2 regions of the Ferdinandcohnia sp. GQ5 genome follow, and region 1 is predicted to be linked to the other one. Evidence: riboswitches for the same ligand, from Rfam matches in the RefSeq annotation. Region 1 holds a riboswitch; the other holds the start of a gene.
What was found. A riboswitch is a leader RNA that binds a small molecule or an ion and turns the genes downstream of it on or off. The one in region 1 is predicted to bind cobalamin.

Region 2: another riboswitch for cobalamin. It lies ahead of AC6CHV_RS11610 (DUF4430 domain-containing protein); the one in region 1 lies ahead of AC6CHV_RS02985 (ABC transporter substrate-binding protein).

Annotation. Positions count from the first base shown of each region.
Region 1 covers NZ_JCAXEW010000002.1:200,746-203,958, reverse strand. The annotation lists gene AC6CHV_RS02995 (Crp/Fnr family transcriptional regulator) at 1-111, shown strand, start outside; gene AC6CHV_RS02990 (molybdopterin-dependent oxidoreductase) at 217-807, shown strand; cobalamin riboswitch at 1,026-1,227, shown strand; gene AC6CHV_RS02985 (ABC transporter substrate-binding protein) at 1,404-2,396, shown strand; gene AC6CHV_RS02980 (FecCD family ABC transporter permease) at 2,359-3,213, shown strand, end outside.
Region 2 covers NZ_JCAXEW010000008.1:82,816-86,028, forward strand. The annotation lists gene sigX (RNA polymerase sigma factor SigX) at 1-509, opposite strand, end outside; gene AC6CHV_RS11605 (ECF transporter S component) at 620-1,123, opposite strand; gene AC6CHV_RS11610 (DUF4430 domain-containing protein) at 1,123-1,539, opposite strand; cobalamin riboswitch at 1,891-2,115, opposite strand; gene AC6CHV_RS11615 (ATP-binding protein) at 2,217-3,213, opposite strand, start outside.

The DNA of each region.
Region 1 (3,213 bases):
ACCGTTAGTTTATTATTAGGAGAATTAGAAAGGGAACAAGTCATTACGAGGAAGCCATTAAAAATTAATACAGCTCTGGCTAAGAAAGTGTATGGGGTAGAGGAGGTGTAATCAATACTGCTTTCATATCATGTTTATAAAGGAAAAGGCTTGGAGCATACTATACAAAGCACAGTGATTTAAGTAGCGTTAAAAATGAAAAAGGGGTGGTGTAAGATGAAAAGGCAGCTTCCACCTGGGCAATTTGAAACAGAAAAATGGCCAATTCTGCACACAGGGGATGTTCCCGAGTTTAATGAAATCACATGGAATTTCAGACTTTTTGGAGAAGTGAAGCAAGAAAAGTCCTTATCCTATAAGGAATTCATGGAGCTTCCAAAAACCATATCAACCGTAAACATGCATTGTGTTACCACATGGTCTAAATTTGATACAACTTTTGAAGGCATTGCGCTTAGAGAGTTATTGAAATTAGTTGAAATGAATGAAGGCGTAAAATACATCAAAATTTACGGTTACTCCAATAGGGAGAGATTTGGTTATTCTGCAAACTTACCGCTAGAACCTTTATTAGGGGACGATTCTTTATTTGTATTCCGATGGAAGGATAAAAATCATGAATGGCAAGATATTGATCTAAAACATGGTTATCCACTACGGTTTATTCCACCAGAAGAATTTTATCTATGGAAAGGCACAAAGTGGGTTTCAGGGATAGAGTTTATGAAGGAAGACGAGGCTGGTTATTGGGAAGAGCGTGGCTATTCGATGACGGCCAATCCATTTAAAGAAGAGCGATACCGTTAACACAGTTAAGTACATAAACTTTTTTATACTTTGCTTCCCATAAAATAAAATAGACGTGTTTATCGACACGTCTATTTCCTATTAAATGATTGATTCTCAAAGGTTTTCTTCAACTGTATTGGTTAATTCTATTATACTTCATAAAAGGAACTGAAATGACCTTAACTCCTATTTACAAAACAATAGGGTTGTATTATAATTTCTCAGAATACAAAAAAATGAATATTTCGCAAATAGGTTTCTTACCATTCTTCTATGAGAGAATGTGAGACTAAGAGGGAAGTTGGTGTAAGTCCAACACGGTCCCGCCACTGTAAGCGAGGAGGAAGGTTATAAATATCCACTGTGTATGTAACATGGGAAGGAGTAACCGACCGTTGATTCGCAAGTCAGGAGACCTGCCTATTTTGTTTTTTAAGCTTCCTCGAGGAAAGGAACGTTTAAAGTGCAAATAAATGATCATATGTTACTATATTTGTTATATTAGGATTGCTTTATTGGAGTTCTAAGCAAATAACCTTTATTATGCCTTTACGAAACGCTCTTCCTGTGGAATGGCGTTTTTTTGTGTTCAAAATTTGAAGGGGGATAAAAAAATGAAGGAAATGTTGAAAAAATGGGGTCTGTTTAGTCTTATTTTTCTTTTTACCATGGGTATTGTTGCAGGTTGTGGTACACAAGAAAAAACGGCTCAAGATGAAAAGGCTCAAAAAACCGTTGAAAATGTTGAAGGGGAGAACGCTAATCAAGAGTTCCCTATCACGATTATAGACAGTGCTGATCGAGAAGTTACGATTGATGAAGAACCTGAATCAATTGTCTCCATACAGGCAAGTAATACAGAAATTGCATTTGCACTTGGCCTAGGAGAAAAAATCATTGGAGTTTCGGATTACGATAATTATCCATCAGAAGCACTTGAAATACAAAAAGTAGGTGCACAGGATATCAATGCAGAATTGGTTCTTTCACTTCTTCCAGACCTAGCTCTTGTTACTGATTATCATTACAATACACATCCTGAAATATTAAAGCAGTTTGAAGATGCAGGAATTGATGTGATTGTCGTTGGAAGTGCTTCTTCATTTGAAGATGCGTATGAACATATAGAAATGATTGGGAAAGCTACAGGAACTGCGACTGAGGCAAACGAAATTGTGACAAATATGAAGCAACGCTTTGATGAAATCAAGGAAAAAGCTTCAGCTATTACAGATAAAAAGAAAGTCTGGGTTGAGGTTTCGCCAGCACCAGATATTTTTACAACAGGAACCAATACGTTTATGCATGAAATGCTTGAGGCAATTCAAGCTATTAATGCAGCAGAGGAGCATGAAGGGTGGGTACAGTTAACAGAGGAGGAAATTGTCCAATTAAATCCTGATGTCATCATTACAACGTATGGCTACTACATAGATAATCCCACTGAAGAAGTATATGGGCGTGAAGGCTGGTCTGAAGTTCCTGCAGTTAAAAATAAACAGGTCTTTGATGTTGATAATGATACGGTTACGAGACCAGGTCCTCGGTTAATTGAAGGAGTCGAGACTCTTGCGAAGCTTATTTATCCAGAAGTTTTTAATAAATAAAATTACTTGGTTATATATTCTAAGTGGAGGGTTTGTACTTAGTACAGCCCTCCTAGGCGTATTCATTAGTAGTGTCCACGTGCCTGTTCCAACCATTTTACATATTGTGCTAGACAACACATTTGGTTGGGGCTGGCTTAATGAGGTTGCTAGAAATGAAGAAATGATCATTTGGAATATCCGATTACCTAGGGTATTGCTGGCATTTTTTGTTGGTGCGTCTCTTGGATTAGCGGGTGCAGCATTCCAAGGATTATTACGTAACCCATTAGCGGATCCATATACAATCGGGGTTTCATCTGGTGCATCTCTTGGTGCAGTAATTGTTTTATTTTTTCAGTTTACGATTTTGGGGTTAGGAAACTTTACTCTTCCTATTGTTGCAATCGTAGGTGGTTTTATTTCACTCCTTATTGTATTCGGACTTGTTCGATTGAGTAGTCGAAGCTTAGCGATTGAAACCATTATCTTGGCGGGGATAATTGTAAGTTCTTTTATTGGAGCAGTTGTTTCCCTCATTATTTCACTAAGCGACCAAGATTCAATGACTCAAATTATCTATTGGTTATATGGCAGTGTAGGACTAAGAGGCTGGAGTCATGTTCAGTTGATTCTTCCATTTATGTTGTGTGGTTCCTTTATTTTGTTCTACCATTACCGGGAGTTGAATGCGTTAGCTCTTGGGGAGGAGGCGGCAGATCATATTGGGGTTGATGTGAAGAAAGGAAAGTTGTATATCCTAATCGGAGCCTCATTATTAACGGGAGCCGCCGTTGCAGTGTCTGGATCGATTGGTTTTGTAGGACTTGTCATCCCA
Region 2 (3,213 bases), on a different contig from region 1:
ACGCCTGATTCCTCCATATACTTCTTTAATACCTTTAGACCTCTGTGCTGAGTTGTCTTGACTTTACTCTCCGTCCACCCTAAAGCTTCAGCAGTCTCTGCAATCGAAAGTGATTGGATATATCGTAATATCAGTACCATACGCTGATCTGTTGTACAGTTTTCCAAGCAACGGTACATCATTTGAACCTGTTCATTTTGCAATGCTATTTCTTCCGGAAGTGGTGCAAAATCTTTTACCTCTTGACGACTCCAATCAAAGGAATCCATTATTCGCTGTTTCCACCCTTTTTGTTTCCGGAACGAATCAATCGCGACATGTCTTGCAATTGAAAACAACCATGTTTTTTCACTACTTTTTCCTTCGAATCTATCATATGATTTTAAAACTCTTATATAAACTTCCTGAACGAGATCTTCAGCTTGTTCACGATTTTTTACCATATAAAATAAGAAGGAGAAGACATCGTGATGATACTTTTCATATAGTTCCTCAAACAAGGAATCCATTTGCAAATCCTCCCGTTCATTTCATTAGTCGAATGTTTTAAAAAAAAGTTACACTCCCAATATAGTATGAATTAATAAAAAAAGGAAGAATATTTTGGTAATATTCTTCCTTACTTTGCAATTGTTACATTTTTTAAAAATAGTAATCTCAAGATTGGATATAGTATGAGAAAAAATACTCCGTTTCCAATTGCATGACTCATATCAAATGGTAATCCAGCTAAGTAATAGGCAAAGAACTTACCCGAGAATAAATAAAGAGGAATTGAGATGACAAAGCCATATAAGAAACCACAGAATACTGCATATATGGCTAATAATATGACAGGAATTCGATCTCGATACCTTCGTAATGCACCGCTGATTAACCCAATTATCCCCCATGCTATGATTTGGCCAATAGTCCATAAACCCATTCCCATTACAAGATTCGTTAATATAGAACCAAAAACAGCAACAATCACACCATAGATGGGACCCAAAAATAAGCTAGTTATCACGATAATCGCTGTCATAGGCTGAACATTCGGAAGGAATGTAAATGTAATACGACCTACAACGGACAATGCGATTAGCATCGATAAGAGCGTTAAGTTTTTTACGGATAAATTCATTATTCCCACTTATGGAGATCGAATTCGATCTTATCTTCAGGCTCTAATTTGTATTCATTAGCTCCTACCATAGCTTCTTCACCATTAACAGAATAAAACCATGATGTCTTTTCTTCTTCACTTCCTGCAACGCCATTAATGCTGGCAACAAAAGCACCATCGAATTGTGTTTCGACGTCAAAGTTTGCTTCCATGATGTCCATAACTGTAACTTCTTTTCCTGATTCAATTTTAATTTCTTTTTCTACAATGATTTCTTCACCATTGTTTTTGGATATAACGACTGTAACAATCTCTGCTGCTTCTTCTTTATCTACAGTTTCAGCTTTGTTGTTGGAAGATTCATTTGTAGATGGGGCATTGCTGCATCCAAATAAAATTCCCAATGATAGTAAAGAAACTAATAGTTTTTTCATGTTTCTAGCTCCCCTTTTGTTAAAATATGTGTATGAATAAGTGTGTTATACACCTAACATCGAATCAAATGAGCCTTGGCGTATTTGCGCCCGATTTTAAGGCCCGCAGGAAGTGGGTCATAAAGACGTTGCCACAGGATGTGGCGTTCTTAGTCTTTGATCTTACAGATCGAAAATTTCCTTTGAAAAATCGTGTTATCCGCCGGAGGCATTATTTTATTTCGCAGAAGTGTCTTGCTTCTGCGGAATAAAATAATAAAAGCTCACCCTTGGGGTGAGCTTTGAAGATATTACAGAAAAACAACAAAAAAGCATGGTGTTTAAACGCAAATTCCCGCACCCCGGAGAATTAAAAAAGGAATGAATTAGGCAGGTCTACTGACTTAAGCTTCTTCCTACTTTGAGTCCTTCCCATATGTTGAACAGCATTTGCCATCCAGTCATACAGTGGTTTTTCTCATTTCGTCCACTTTTACAGTTGCGGGGGCAGTTCTGGATTTACACCAGATTCCCTTTTAAGTCTTAGAGAGAATAAAGAAATATCTACATTCTCTGACACCTAAGATTCAATAAATATTTAATTTTCTATTTAACAATCCCTATATTACAAGAAGAGTTTTTATTTTACAAGGAAATTGTTTCTTATGGAACAAGAATCTTCGCCACGTTCTTTCAAATTATTCACTTTTTCGAGGGATTACGAATGTAAATGTCGTTCCTTCACCAAGCTTACTATGGACTGATATATTCCCGTTGTGTGCACTAACAATGTTTTTTACAATCGCAAGCCCTAAACCAGTACCAGATTTCCCTCTTGTTCTAGCCTTGTCCGCTTTATAGAAACGTTCAAATACAAAAGGTAAATCTTCTTCTGGAATACCAGAACCTGTATCTTTAATATCAACTTTTATTGAGGTTTCTTGACCAGTAACATGTACTTCAACCTGACCATTTTCATCGGTATGTCTAATCGCATTATCAATTAAGTTTGTAAAAACTTGCTCAATGCGATCAGAGTCTATATAAATTTCACCAATTTCGTCTACCTTTTTTGCAGTTAGAGTTATTTGATTATCCTTAGCTAAACCTTGAAATTTCCGAATCACACGATTAATAAGGGTATCGAAATCAACTTTTTCTTTATTTAAGGTAATATTCCCTGATTGCATTCTAGCTAAATCTAATAATTCGTTGACAAGTCGACCCATTCTTAATGACTCATCATAGATGACTTTGGTAATTTCCTTTCGCTCCTCCTCGGAGCTCGCTATGTCATCCATAATTGCTTCACTATAGCCCTGGAGCATTGCGATCGGAGTTCGCAGTTCGTGAGAAACATTTGCAATAAAATCTTCACGTAGCTTGTCCAAACGTCTTTCCTCCGTCATATCGCGAAGTACTGCAACGGCACCCCTTATATACGTCTGATTGTAAAGCGGACTCATTAAAATAACCCATGTTCTACCTTGAAGACTAATTTCAATAAATTGCTCCTTTTCAAATGTAACGGAACGTTGAAATAAATCCTTGACCTCTGGTGGAAGCTCCTGACCAACGTCCTGATACATACCTTGTTGGTAATACCAAGCTTGCAAAAAGCGTTCTGCAGGAGGGTTTGTTACCAATATCGTGCCATCACGATTTAAAGTGATAACTCCGTCCGCCATACTATTT